DNA from 4 places in the Shinella sp. 838 genome. Region 1 is predicted to be linked to each of the others. Evidence: riboswitches for the same ligand, from Rfam matches in the RefSeq annotation. Region 1 holds a riboswitch; each other region holds the start of a gene.
The links. A riboswitch is a leader RNA that binds a small molecule or an ion and turns the genes downstream of it on or off. The one in region 1 is predicted to bind cobalamin.
Positions count from the first base shown of each region.

Region 2: another riboswitch for cobalamin. It lies ahead of P9A16_RS16820 (ABC transporter substrate-binding protein); the one in region 1 lies ahead of P9A16_RS08280 (aromatic ring-hydroxylating oxygenase subunit alpha).
Region 3: another riboswitch for cobalamin. It lies ahead of bluB (5,6-dimethylbenzimidazole synthase); the one in region 1 lies ahead of P9A16_RS08280 (aromatic ring-hydroxylating oxygenase subunit alpha).
Region 4: another riboswitch for cobalamin. It lies ahead of metE (5-methyltetrahydropteroyltriglutamate--homocysteine S-methyltransferase); the one in region 1 lies ahead of P9A16_RS08280 (aromatic ring-hydroxylating oxygenase subunit alpha).

Region 1 covers NZ_JARSBQ010000002.1:142,788-146,293, forward strand. Annotated here, with positions in the region: gene P9A16_RS08270 (diguanylate cyclase domain-containing protein) at 1-897, shown strand, start outside; gene P9A16_RS08275 (DUF6656 family protein) at 914-1,519, opposite strand; cobalamin riboswitch at 1,818-2,013, shown strand; gene P9A16_RS08280 (aromatic ring-hydroxylating oxygenase subunit alpha) at 2,117-3,361, shown strand; gene P9A16_RS08285 (hybrid-cluster NAD(P)-dependent oxidoreductase) at 3,363-3,506, shown strand, end outside.
Region 2 covers NZ_JARSBQ010000004.1:492,567-496,072, forward strand. Annotated here, with positions in the region: gene P9A16_RS16810 (polyamine ABC transporter substrate-binding protein) at 1-465, shown strand, start outside; gene P9A16_RS16815 (MurR/RpiR family transcriptional regulator) at 522-1,376, shown strand; cobalamin riboswitch at 1,403-1,635, shown strand; gene P9A16_RS16820 (ABC transporter substrate-binding protein) at 1,792-2,835, shown strand; gene P9A16_RS16825 (FecCD family ABC transporter permease) at 2,832-3,506, shown strand, end outside.
Region 3 covers NZ_JARSBQ010000001.1:1,394,610-1,398,115, forward strand. Annotated here, with positions in the region: gene P9A16_RS06595 (sensor domain-containing diguanylate cyclase) at 1-177, shown strand, start outside; gene P9A16_RS06600 (SDR family oxidoreductase) at 414-1,232, shown strand; cobalamin riboswitch at 1,289-1,509, shown strand; gene bluB (5,6-dimethylbenzimidazole synthase) at 1,556-2,248, shown strand; gene P9A16_RS06610 (DUF2865 domain-containing protein) at 2,241-3,350, opposite strand.
Region 4 covers NZ_JARSBQ010000005.1:162,877-166,382, reverse strand. Annotated here, with positions in the region: gene metE (5-methyltetrahydropteroyltriglutamate--homocysteine S-methyltransferase) at 1-1,825, opposite strand, end outside; cobalamin riboswitch at 1,925-2,138, opposite strand; gene P9A16_RS17880 (sugar-binding domain-containing protein) at 2,301-2,537, shown strand; gene P9A16_RS17875 (Lrp/AsnC family transcriptional regulator) at 2,858-3,361, shown strand; gene P9A16_RS17870 (hydantoinase/oxoprolinase family protein) at 3,365-3,506, shown strand, end outside.

The DNA of each region.
Region 1 (3,506 bases):
GCGCTCGACGAACTCGGCCGCAAGTATCTGCCGCACCAGCATGAGGCGGGCGTGCTGCAGCGCTCGGCCGGCGCCATCAGCAACGAGATGGCAAATTTCATGGATCTGCTGAGCCAGGAACGCACCTCGCTGTCGGATTACGGCCGCCTGATCGGCGAGGCCTCGCAGGTCATCCGTGATGCCGGCAGCCTCGGAGAGGGCGCACTCGGCTCCTCGCTCGAGGCGCTGCAGCGCGCGACCGAACTGCGCGTCACCCATACGGCGGAGATGGCGGAGAAGGTTGCCGCGCAATCGGTCGTCATGGACGGCATCCAGAAGGAGATGGCGGAATTCGAGGCGATGAAGTTCGTCGATCCGCCGACGAAGCTCGGCAACCGCCGTGCCTTTAACAAGGCGCTCGCCCGGGTCTATGCCAATCCGGACCTGCCGATGCTCTGCGGCGTCGCGATCGCCGAGGTGGATGCCGAGCAGCGGTTCTCCGCCGGCCAGATCGAGGCCCTGTCCGATCATCTCGTCACCTTCTACGGCGGCCTTATCCGCCAGGCTTTTCCCGCCGGCGAGCTGGCCGTGCGTTTCGACGGCCTGCGCTTCGGCTTCCTGTTTCGCACCGCTGACGAAGGGGAGGTGACGCGGCTGATCGACCTGCTGCGCGCCGCCTTCCAGACGGTGGCGCTGCGCGATCCGCGTACCGGGCGCAATCTGGGTCACCTCACCTTGTCTGCCGGCGTGTGCATGGCGGACCGCGCCGACAGCGCGCTCGACCTTTCGGCGGCCTGCGAGCGGGCATTGGCGGAGGCGCGGGGCGCGGGCGGCGACCAGATCGTCGTCTACGGTCGCGGCGACGAGGTGCCGGCCGGCAAGGAATGGCTGATCTACCGGCCGTCCGGGGTGGCCTGACGCAGCGGGGTAGGGGTTAGAGCGCCCGGATGATCTTGCGCAGCGCCTCGTTGTGCGCGCCGAGCATCAGCACGTTCTTCATGGCAAGCTTCGGATCGTCGGTGCGGAAGAGCACGCCGTTGCCGCGCACCTTGCGGTCGATCTGCAGGCGGCCTTCCTCTTCGGCCGGCGTGATGGCGACGGCGAAATACATCCGCCCGGCCTTCTTCGAGATGTCGGCGAAGAACTGCTCCTCCTCACCGATCTCGGCGAAGAAATTGGCCATGTAGAAGGCCCATTGCACATTCTCGAATTCCGCGAAGCGGGAATTGGCGACGGTGATGTGGCAATAGCCGAGATGCGGCGTCTGGGCGAGCGTGCGGTGGAAGATCAGCTTGGGAAAGCGGATCGACTGGTGAAAGCCGTTGATGCGGTCATGCGTGACGCTGCCGGCATTTTCCAGCTTGCGGCCGGTACGCTCGGCCACTTCCTGGTAGCTGAGGTAGCGCTTCTCGTTCGGGCTCCAGCTGACATTCCGGTCGATGCGGCCGGTGCGCAGGAACTCGGTATGGGCGGCCGATTTCGGCTGGTTCGCGCGCTTGTAGGCGACTGCGTCGTAGTAACGGAACTTGGTTTGCTGCACGCGTCGGCACTCCATCCTCGCGCCCCGATGCGATGAAGTTTAAGGAAACGGCGTTAAGCATTCCTTGCCAATCCGCCCCCGCTTTTTCCAAAGGTTCCGGAGGGGTCGCAATATGACAATTGTGTCACCGGGCATGTCAGGTGGCCCAAAGGGTATTCATGTTGCTCGTTTCCTTTGCATAATTGATTGAAATATATGCAATTAGGCCTGAGGTTGGCTTGCCTCGGCCCATTTTCTCTCTGTCGCCAAATCGGAATGGCATGTCGCTAACTGACATGTCGTTTGCCGGGCCTTGCGTTTAGATAAGAACACTCGAGGTGCCGTTCTGACGAAGAGCGGAGAATTGGGAAGCCGGTTGAAATCCGGCGCTGCCCCCGCAACGGTGTAGGAGAAACGCGCGGCGAGACGCCACTGGACAGAAGTCCGGGAAGGCGCCGCGACGGTCCTGACGGACGCTCCTGAGCCCGGAAACCAGCCTTGGGAATGATCGTGACTGGCTGCGGCGGGCGGCCGGGAAGCGTGCAGTCCGGCGCCCCCGCGCCCGGATGCCGTCTCCTTCCGTGCGCCTCATCCCCAACAGGATATCGAGGATCCGGCATGGACATCAGCAGCGACGTGCTCCGCAAGCTCAAGAACCGGCGCGAGGGCCACAGCCTCGAGCAGGCCTTCTACATCGACCCCGATCACTACAGGCTCGATCTCGAGACGATCTGGTATCGCGACTGGCTGTTCATCGGCCATGACTGCGAGATCCCGAAGGCCGGCAACTATTTTACCGTGCAGGTCGGCGACTATCCCGTGGTCATCACCCGCGACCGCACGGGGACCGTGCGCGCCCTGCACAATTCCTGCCGTCACCGCGGCTCGCGCGTCTGCACGCAGCACAGGGGGTCCTCGGCCAAGCTCGTCTGTCCCTACCACCAGTGGACCTACGAGCTGGATGGCTCGCTGCTCTTCGCCCGCCACATGGCCGAGGATTTCGACAAGAGCCAGCACGGTTTGAAGCGCGTGCACTGCGAGACCGTCGGCGGATACATCTTCATCTGCCTTGCAAACGAGGCGCCGGACTTTTCCGCCTTCCGCAGCCTGGTCGAGCCCTATCTTGCCCGTCACCGCCTCGGCGAGACCAAGGTCGCCTTCGAAAGCACGATCGTCGAGAAGGGCAACTGGAAGCTCGTCTGGGAAAACAACCGCGAGTGCTATCATTGCGCCGCCAACCATCCCGAGCTTTGCCGCACCTATCCCGAAGCGCCGAGCGCCACCGGCGTGCAGGGCGCCAAGGACGATCCCGTCATCACCGCGCACTGGGAAAAATGCGAGGCGGCGGGCCTACCGAGCGAATTCCGCATGTCGTCGACCGGCCAGTTCCGCGCGGCCCGCATGCCGCTCATCCAGGATGCCGAGAGCTACACGATGTCCGGCGCCCGCGCCGTCAACCGCCCGCTGTCGAACGATGTGCTGGAAAACCACATCGGCACGCTGCTGCTCTTCCACTATCCGACGACCTGGAACCATGTGCTCGCCGACCATGCCATCACCTTCCGCGTTCTGCCGCTTGGGCCGGAGCTGACGCAGGTCACGACGAAATGGCTGGTCAGCAAGGACGCGGTCGAGGGCGTCGATTACCGCCTTGACGAGCTCACCCATGTCTGGACCGAGACCAACGACCAGGACCGCCGCATCGTCGAGGAAAACGCCTTCGGCATCCGCTCGCCGGCCTACCAGCCCGGCCCCTATTCGCCGGAAGACGAGGGGGGCGTCATGCAGTTCGTCGAATGGTACGTGAACTTTATGGTCGACCGGCTCGACGGCGCCAAGAAGCCGCTCTCGCGGGTGGCATGACATGACGATCGCAAGCCATTTCCGTCATTTCGACGAGCTTCATCCGTGGAACGATCGCCAGCACATGCTGGAATGCATTGCCGTAACGGTGGAGACATCAGACGTGATGACCTTCACCTTCCGGTCCGACCGCGACAACTGGTTC
Region 2 (3,506 bases), on a different contig from region 1:
CAGGCGGCGGAAACGATCATTGCCATGAAGCCCTATGTGGCAGCCTTCACCTACGACACGCGGCCGATGGTGCAATCCGGCGACGTCGCGGCCGGCCACTTCTTCGTCGGCGCGATGGTCGATGTCTTCGGCGACGAGAAGGACCTTGGCTATGTCATCCCCGAGGAGGGGGCGACGATGTACCAGGAGGATGCCTGCGTCCTGAAGAGCGCGCCGAACAAGGAGAACGCGATCAAATTCCTGCAATTCTACACCCGCCCGGAAATTGCCGCGCTCAACGTCTCGCAGCAGACCAACGGCACGGCCAACGTGCCGGCGCGGCAATTGACCCCGGAAAAGATCAAGAATAGCAAGGAGATCAATCCGCCCGCCGAGACCATGGCGCGTCTCCAGATCTTCGAGGACCTGGGCCCGGCGCTCCGCCAGCTCGACCGGGTCTGGACGCGGGTGAAGACGGCGCAGTGACCATGCGCGATCCCCGCCCGTCTTTTCGGCGGGCGGGATTTTTGGGAGAGGGCGACGTGTCGAAACGCATTCTGAAGCTCGTTCAGTCCGACGATCTCAGGCGGTCCAAATCCGACAAGCTGATCGCCCACTATATCGAGCGCAACATCGCCGATCTCCCCTTCGAGACCGCGCGCTCGATCGCCCAGCGGCTTCAGGTCTCGCCGATGACCATCGGCCGGTATCTGCGCCGCATGGGTTTCGACGGCCTCGACGAGTTGAAGAGCGAGCTGCGCCGCGGCGGTTCCAATCCGGCCTGGGAGGTCAAGGCCCAAGTCGCTTCGCTGGAACAGGACCGCAAGGAGGGAAAGCTCCTCGCCGGCCTCATCCAGCAGCAGATCGACAATCTCGGCCAGATCTATGCGATCACCGGCGCACCGGAATGGCAGCAGACGATCGACGCGTTGATCGGCGCAAGCGAGGTCTATGTCGCCGCCTATCAGAATGTGCGCGGCATCGCGCAATATTTCGCCAGCCAGCTTTCCTATACGCGCCCGCGCGTGCAGTTCGTCGATGGTCTCAACGGCACCTATGCGGAATTGCTCGATGGTTCCGTCGAGGGGAGGGTGCTGTTCCTGCACGACGTGCGCCGCTTTGCCGCCAAGGCGCGGCCGCTGGCGCTGGAGGCCCGGCGGGCCGGCGTCAAGGTCGTGCTGCTGACCGACGAATTCTGCCCCTGGGGGCCGGATGTTTCCGATATCTGCCTCGTCGTGCCGGGCTCGCACGGGCCGCTCTGGGATGGCGCAGCCACCATGACCGCGGTCATGGACCTCATGCTCAGCAATATCATTGTGCTCATGGGCGAAGCCGTGAGCGAGCGCGTCGATACGCTTACCCGCCTCCAGGACATCTTCGGAGATTTCGAGAGCTGAGCGCCTTGACGCTGCCGAGCGCGGCGGATTAAGGATGGATCGACGGTTTCCCGAGGGATGACTCCCAGGGGATTAATAGGGAACACGGTGCGGACGACCCAACAGGGACCCATTCCGTGGCTGCCCCCGCAACTGTAGGCGGATTGCCGCCTGTCCTCGGACGCGTTTTCGCGTCATGCCACTGCGGTTTTTCCGCGGGAAGGCAGACAGGCAGCAGATATCCGTGAGCCAGGAGACCTGCCGTCGTCGAGAAAAATCCAAGTCACGGGCGGGGATGCCCGGAACAGGAGACCCTATGACGACCCTGGCTGCCGGCAACGGCGGAATTCCAATCGTTTTCTCCCGACCGCAATCGGCGCGCGCCTGTCGGCGCGTCGGCTGAGCCCGCACGCTTTCATTCATTCGGGAGAAACCCATGACCATTCTGCCTGCGGCCGTGCGCGCCGCATCCCTCGTTTCCGCGCTGGCCGGTGCCGCCGTGTTTGCCCTGTCAGCGGGCGCCGCGCAGGCGGCCGCGACGCAGTATCCGCTGACGCTGGAAAATTGCGGCCGCAAGGTCACCTTCGAGAAGGCGCCGGAACGGGCTGTCTCGCTCGGCCAGAGCTCGACCGAAATCCTGTATCTCCTCGGCGTTGGCGAGCGCATGGTCGGCACGGCGGTCTGGATCGGCCCGGTGCTGTCGGGTTACGAGGACGCCAACGCCAAGGTCGAGCGCCTTGCCGACAACGATCCGAGCTTCGAGAGCGTCGTCGCCAAGAAGCCGGACCTTGTGACGGCGCAGTTCCAGTGGCATGTCGGTCCGGAGGGCATCGTCGCGACGCCAGAGCAGTTCGATGAACTGAAGATCCCGGTCTACACCTCGCCGGCCGATTGCATCGGCAAGGACAATTCCGGTGGCGGCGACGGGGTGCGCAAGACGGTCTTCACGATGGAGCTGATCTACAAGGAAATCAGCGAATTGGCGCAGATCTTTGATGTGCAGGATCAGGGCGAGAAAGTCATCGCCGACCTCAAGGCGCGCGAAGACGCGGCGCGCAAGAAGATCGCTTCGGCGGATGGCAAGCTTTCCGCCGTCTTCTGGTTCTCCAGCGCCGAACTCGACATCGACCCCTATGTCGCCGGGCGCAACGGCGCGCCGGGCTACATCATGTCGGCGCTCGGCATCCGCAATGTCATTGAGAGCGACGAGGAATGGCCGACGGTCGGCTGGGAAACCGTTGCCAAGGCCGATCCGAGCATCATCGTCGCCGGCAAGATGGAGCGCCGCCGCTTCCCTGCCGATGACGTCGCGGTCAAGCACACGTTCCTCAAGGAAGATCCCGTCGCCAGCCTGATGCCGGCCGTGAAGAACGGCCATGTCGTCGATATGGACGCCCAGGCGATGAACCCGACGATCCGCACGATCGAGGGCATCGAGGTGCTTGCCGACGCCATCGAGAAGGCTGGCCTCGCGAAGTGACGGCTGATCGCCCCATCCTGCTGCGCACGGGTGTCGCTCTTGCGGCGCTCGTGCTGCTTGTCGCCGCGCTCGGGGTGGGCGCGGCGGTGGGCGAGACCGCTATTCCGCTCGACGTCGTGGCAAAGACCGTGGCGAACCGCCTCTGGCAGGCGGGGCACGCCATCGAGCCGATAGACGAGGGCATCGTCTGGAACTACCGGCTGAGCCGCGCCGTGGTTGCGGCCTGCTGCGGATCGGCGCTCGCGATCTGCGGGGTGATCCTGCAGTCGCTGCTGCGCAACGCGCTGGCCGATCCCTACATTCTCGGCATTTCCGCCGGTGCCTCCACGGGCGCTGTCGCGGTGGCGATCCTCGGCATCGGCGCCGGTATCCTGACGCTGCCGATCGGTGCCTTTATCGGGGCGCTCGTCGCCTTCGGTCTCGTCAGCGCGCTGGCGGTTCGCGCAGGCCGCGGTACGGGGGCGATCATCCTTGCAGGGGTCGCCGGTTCGCAGCTCTTCAATGCGCTGACCTCCTTCATCGTCACCAAGGCGGCCAATGCGGAACAGGCACGCGGCATCATGTTCTGGCTGCTCGGCAATCTCTCGGGCGTGCGCTGGCCGGATGTCTGGCTGGCGCTGCCGGTTGCGCTTCTCGGGCTTGTCGTGTGCCTCTGGCATGCGCGCGCGCTC
Region 3 (3,506 bases), on a different contig from region 1:
GGCGGCAGCGCGGGCATTGCCCAGTTCCCGGACCATGGCGGTAGCCTGCACGACGTGATGGTGATGGCGGATGCGGCGCTCTATGCGGCCAAGAATGCCGGTCGCAACCGAGCCGTTCATGTCGGCGACATGGCTGGCGACGCGATTGCCGAAGCCGGTGCGGTACGCGCGGCCTGACCAGTCGCCCTGCGCACTGAAGCGCCTACCGCCTTGTTTCCATGGGGTTTCCGCCAGGATGCACCGCAGCAGGCGCCGGCCCTGTCTGAAGATAGTCGTGTCCGGTCGGTCTCTGTCTCCGGAAATGGCTTGAGAAACAGCCCGATAGGGGATTTGCTTGCGGAAATGAATCATGTGTCGATCGGCTTCTCGTTGTTCGCGAGCCAGCATCGGCCGGTCTGCAAGGGAGGCATGGCATGAGTGAAGGTGCGCGGCTCGACGGCAAGATCGCCGTCGTCACGGGAGGAACGCAGGGGCTGGGGGCGACGATCGCCCGGCTCTTTGCCGAGCGGGGTGCGGCGGGTCTCGTCATCTGCGGTCGCAATGCCGCCAAGGGCGAGGCGAAGGCCAAGGAGATTTCCGGCGCGACGGGTGTTGCGACACTCTATGTGAAGGCCGATCTCGCTGTGGTCGAGGATGCGCGCGCGGTCATTGCCGCCTGCGACGCGGCCTTCGGCCGTGTGGACGCGCTGGTCAACGCCGCCGCCATCACCGACCGCGGCACGATCCTCGATACGAGCCCGGAGCTGTTCGACCGCATGTTCGCGGTCAACGTACGCGCGCCGTTCTTCCTCATGCAGGAGGCGATCACGGTGATGCGGCGCGAGAAGACCGAGGGCACCATCGTCAATATCGGTTCGATGTCGGCCAAGGCCGGCCAGCCCTTCATCGCCGCCTATTGTGCCTCCAAGGGCGCGCTCGAGACGCTGACCAAGAACACGGCCTATGCCGTTCTGCGCAACCGCATCCGTGTCAACGGCCTCAACATCGGCTGGATGGCCTCGGAGGGAGAGGATCGCATCCAGCGCGAATTCCATGGCGCGGCCGACGACTGGCTGGCGAAAGCGGCGGCAAGCCAGCCCTTCGGGCGGCTCGTCGATCCGGCCGAGGTGGCGCGGGCCTGCGCCTATCTCTCCTCGCCGGAATCCGGCCTGATGACGGGCTCGGTGATCTGCTTCGACCAGTCTATCTGGGGTGCCTATGACGGCTCGCCCCATCCGGATGCGCCGCTCTGAGGCGCAGGCACGGCGGTGCATGGCGCAGGCGGGCTTGATCGTGCCCGCAAGCCATGCGCATATCCTTCGCGTCAGGTGCCCGCTCCGGCGGGAGAATCGGGAATCCGGTGCGGGTGATAAACCCAGGTCCGGAACGTGCCCAACGCTGTGACGGGGATGGTTTGCACCGTAAAAGCTTGAATCGATTCAGGCTTTTGCCACTGGTTGTTCAACCGGGAAGGCAGGTGCCTGCCGCGTGACCCGAAGTCAGAAGACCGGCCTGGCACGATAGACCGAACCGCGCGGACGGCGGCAGGTTGTGACGCATTGTTGGGGAGATGACGATGCGAAGCGAACCCTTGGACCCTCTGGTCCGGGCGGGCGCCTTTTCCCGCGAGGAAAAGCAAGCCGTCTACCGTGCCATCGAAACGCGCCGCGACGTGCGCGACCAGTTCCTGACCGATCCCCTGCCGGACGACCTCGTCGGCCGCCTGCTGCAGGCCGCCCACAATGCCCCGTCCGTCGGTTTCATGCAGCCGTGGAACTTCCTGTTGGTGCGCAGCGCGGCGACCCGTCAGGCGGTGCATGCGGCCTTCCTGAAAGCCAATGCCGAGGCGGCGGCGATGTTCGAAGGAGAGCGTCAGGCGCAGTATCGTGCGCTGAAGCTGGAGGGTATCCTGAAGGCGCCGCTGTCGATCTGCGTGACCTGCGATCCGACCCGCGGCGGCAGCGTGGTTCTCGGTCGCACGCACAACCCGCGAATGGACGTCTATTCCACGGTCTGCGCCGTGCAGAATCTGTGGCTCGCGGCGCGGGCGGAAGGCGTTGGCGTCGGCTGGGTCAGCATCTTCCACGACAGCGATATCCGTTCGATCCTCGGCATACCCGGTCATGTCGAGATCGTCGCCTGGCTGTGCGTCGGCTTCGTCGACCGGCTCTACGGCGAGCCGGAGCTGGCGGTGAAGGGCTGGCGGCAACGCCTGCCGCTGGAAGACCTGGTGTTCGAGGAACGCTGGCCGGAGGAAGGCGTCAGTTGACGCCGGCATCCACCGGGCGGCCGAGGTCGATGGCGGATTCGTTGGCCGGCAGGAAGACCGGGCCGACCGTGCGCACCTTGCTGCTGGCCGGGTCGTAGTCGCGCTCCTCGACCTTCGCCGGCACCTTGACCGGGGTCTCTTCCTTCTTCGGCAGGGTGCGAATGGTGGTGATCGAGCCGCTGTCGGAATCGTCGGCGGTGCCGGCGCGCGCGGTCTCGGCGTCGTCGCCCTTCAGCGCCTTCTCGCGCTTGATCATCTCCTGATAGTAGGCCGAGAGGTTGCAGCCGCAGGCGCCGGGCTTGGAAAGGTCGCGCGTGCGGTAGGAGAAGGCGTTCGGCATTTCGTAATAGGGGCGGCCCGTGACCGTGGAGGTCATCTGCTCGGTTTCCTGGCCGCTGGTCATCGACTGGTAGAACAGTTCGGTCTCGGTTTCCGGGCACATCATGGCGCAGACCTTCTGGTCGCGCCGGAAGTCGAGCGGCGTCGCGCCCGACGAGATCGGGAAGAATCCGCCGTCGCAGGTGCGCACGCAGACGGTGCGCAGGTTGCCATGGCCGTTGCTGCCGCCGAGCGAGCGCAGTTGCAGGCGCTCGCTGCCGTCGGGCGCGGTGCCGAGGGGCAGGGTGCGCTTTTCATCGAGCGTGCGCAGCGTCTCGGTCGCCGCGATCGGCATGACCTTCGCCTCGTCGCCGCAGCCGTTGCTCGCCAGGAGGGCGGTGAGACGGCTGCGCTTGCCCTGCGACGAGGTGCCGCCGGCAAATTCGCGGCGCTTCTTGTCGAGGATTTCAAGGTTGCGCTCCATCTTGCCGATGACGCTTGAGAGCGTGTCGCAAGCTTCGGCATTCGCCCCGCCGACCACGATGATGCTGCCGCCCGAGCAGCCAAGGCGGCGCTGGTCACTCCTGGCCTTGCGCAGCTGAATGTTCTGGCGGGCGATCGCGCCGGCATATTTGCGTGCGCTCGTCGTATCGACCACCACCTTGGGCAGGTTGGCCAGCTCCGCCTGGAGGCGCTCGCACACGTTCGCCGCCGCCGTGCCGCCCGACAGGAGCAGCGGCAGGCCGGTTGCAATGGCAAGGAGGAGGCGAAGGCGCCCGGTCACATCATCGATCCCGTGAATTGGTTGGGCCGCGTTCCGGCCGCATATGCAGTTCCTATCATAGGCCCTGGCGGGGGAAGCGCAACGTGCTCCCGGATTTGTGATTAATGTCGGTCACAAAATATGAGTTGCGTATTCACCTTTTTGCCCGTGGCGCGC
Region 4 (3,506 bases), on a different contig from region 1:
CCAGAACCTCATCGCGGATGGCGAGCGCAATCTGCCGGCAAACCGTGCTGCGCGCAACGTCGTCCCGCACGAAGGACCAGTTGAGGATCGTCACCGGCCCCGTCAGCATGCCCTTCACCGGCTTTTCGGTGAGCGACTGGGCGTGACGCCACGACCGTACCGTCATCGGGTTGGGGCGGGAGACGTCGCCGAAAATGATCGGCGGGCGCACATAGCGCGATCCGTAGCTCTGCACCCAGGCGCACTGCGTGAAGGCGAAACCGGAGAGCTGCTCGCCGAAATATTGCACCATGTCGTTGCGCTCGAACTCGCCGTGAACGAGCACATCGAGGCCGATCTCCTCCTGCCAGCGGATGGCGTCCTCGGTCTGCTTCTGCAGGAATGCCTCGTAGTCCTTATAGCTGAGGGCACCTTTGGCATGCGCCGACCGCGCCTTGCGAACCTCGCTGGTCTGCGGGAACGAACCGATCGTCGTCGTCGGAAACAGCGGCAGCCCGATCGCCGCCGCCTGCAGGCGCCGCCGGTCCTCGAAGGTATTCAAGCGCTTCTTCATCCCCCCGTCGATACCGGCCATGCGGCCCTGGACGAGGGGATCGGTCACCTTCGGCGAGGAGGCCCGGGCGGTGATCGCCTGCGTGGCATCGTCGACGGCTTGCCGGACGGCATCCTTGCCCGCGGCCAGGCCCCTGCCGAGGATCGCGAGTTCATCCAGCTTCTGGGTCGCGAAGGACAACCAGGCTTTCAGATCCTCGTCGAGTGCCGTCTCCAGGGAGAGGTCGACAGGGACATGCAGCAATGCGCACGACGCGGCGACCTCGATGGCATCGACCCCGCGCACGGCAACGACCGGTGCCAACCGCTCCAGAAGGGCGGCAAGGTCTGCACGCCAGATGTTGCGGCCGTCGACGACGCCGAGCGAGAAGGTCTGATCGGGACGCATAGCCGCTGCAACCGCATCAAGCTGTTCCGGAGCGCGCACCAGATCGACATGGAGGCCGGCGACCGGAAGTGCGGCTGCGGCATCGAGATTGTCGCCCAACGACCCGAAATAGGTGGTGAGCATGATCTTCAGTTCAGGAACGGCCGCCGCGAAGGCCGCGTACGCCACCTTGAAGGCATGGCGCTCGCCTTCGGTCAGGTCAAGGGCGAGGACCGGTTCGTCCACCTGCACCCAGTCCGCACCGGCGGCGTGCAACCGGCGGAACAACGCTTCATAGACCGGCAGCAGCCTTGTCAGAAGATCGAGCGGCTTGAAGGTCGCGGGACGAGCCTTGGCAAGTTTCAGGAACGTGACCGGTCCAAGCACGACCGGACGCGTATGGATGCCAAGCGTCTTGGCCTCCAGGAAATGATCGACCGGCTTCTGCCCGGTCAGCGTGAAGACCTGATCCTCGCAAACCTCCGGCACCATGTAGTGGTAGTTGGTATCGAACCACTTGGTCATTTCGAGCGCGGGAACGCCGTGGCCGTGATGGGCATGGCCGCAACCGGCGTGCCCCCCCTCCTGGCTGCCGCGCGCCATGGCGAAAGAGACAGACAGCGGCACGTCGCCGCCCTCCCAGCCATAACCCGCCGGGATTGCGCCGACCATGACCGCGGTATCGAGCACATGGTCGTAGAAGGAGAAGTCGTTCGAGGGGATTCTGGTGATCCCGCGATCGCGCTGGAGCATCCAGGCTTCCGCCCGCAGCGTCTTCGCAGTTTCAAGAAGATCGTCTTCGGTGATCCTGCCGGACCAGAAACCTTCGAGCGCAAACTTCAGTTCGCGGTGGCGGCCGATGCGCGGAAAGCCGAGAGAGCCGACCGAGAGAGTTTTGTTGGACATTGTCATACCCCATTGGTTGGTGGGGGCATGGGTAAGCGGACGCGTGCGGCCATCCCCGTCAAAGACGGACCGCAGCAACCACCGGGACACCCCGCCCGTGGACGTTGTTTCGTCTTGGCAGGTCTCCTGGCTCGCGGGTCGTCACTGCTGTCCGTCTTCCCAAGGCAGGCGCCTCAGTGACATCCTGGACAGCGGCTCACCGCTTACAGTTGCGGGGGCAGCCCCGGCATTGCCGAATGATCGGCGCACCGGATTCCCTCTTAGCCCTGGAGAGGCAGAACCGCTCCAGGGAACCACGACATCAGGACTTCATGGTATCCAGGCCGGATTGTCAATAGACATAAAGAAATACTTATGCCTTTATGTATTTTTATCACCCTGGAACTGCCCACCCCCCGAGGGCCTGAGCGTGGTGCAAGTCACCGGCGCATCTGCGGGAAACCGGGAACTTTCCGCGGAATTCTGCGCGGCCATCATGGTGCGATCTCGGCGCCGCCGCGGTCTTGATTTGCCGCTTCATCGACGGCGAGGACGGCAGAATACCGACGATTTCGACAACCGCGTCATCGGCATCGAACTCGACGATCTGCTCAGCCTCCCGCGGCGACTGTGCGTGGCCGGCGACGCCAACAAGACGGATGCTATCCGTGCCGTGCTCAACAGCGGCCATGCCACCCATCTCTTCACCCACATGGCATCCACCGAGCAGTAGCTTCAGGATCAGGCACCCGACGAGTGGTGACAAGCACCAAGCGCGGATGGCAGCCGTGCTGGGGTCGCCCCACCTCAGCACCGCCTAGTGCGCTCGCCTCCCTTGACAGAGATCCCCTCAAAAGGATCAGCAAACCCTAGCGCGCCTCCCAGACGACACGTCATGGCACTCTGCTAATTTCCGATTCGGCAACAAATCGTACTTCAAGGACCATATTCGGGTCATTTTCGGAAAAATTCACCCTATGCGGCTGAAATATTCTTGACACAATTCCGTTTCGGAAATTTACTGCTTAAAACAGGCCGAAATGGAAACGCCCCATGACACAGCGTTATGTCGTTGACGATCTGGACCGCGAGATCATCCGTTATCTCTCCGAGGACGGGCGCCTCTCGGCGGCAGAAATCGCTGGCCGGATCGGCAGCGTCTCCGAACGCACGATCCGTAATCGCATCGCCGCCCTGCTCCAGGCGAAGATGATCGTGATCGGCGCCATTCCCGATCCCGTGGCGCTCGGGCGCGACGTGCAGGTCGAGCTTCTGATCGAGGTCGAAGCCGGCAAGATAGAAGACGTTGCCATCCAGCTCGCGGAGTACGAGGAGATCGGCTACCTGGCCGCGACCAGCGGCACAGCCAATCTCAGCGCCTCGCTCTTCGTCGCCGATCACGCGGCGCTTCTCGAATTCATGGATCAGGAACTGGGCAAGCTGCCCGGCGTCAAACGCGTGACGACTTCGGCGGTCCTGCGGCTCTACAAGGTATTCGGCACGAGAACCACCGCGATCGGCCGCGGCACGGACCTCGGCGGCAAGAAGAAAGGATAACCCATGTTGCGCATTGGGGTGGATGTGGGCGGGACCAATACGGATGCGGCACTGCTGCGCGGCACCGATGTTCTGGCAACGGTGAAGGCCTCGACCACGGCGGACGTGACCTCTGGCGTCGGCGCGGCAATCCGCACGGTTCTCG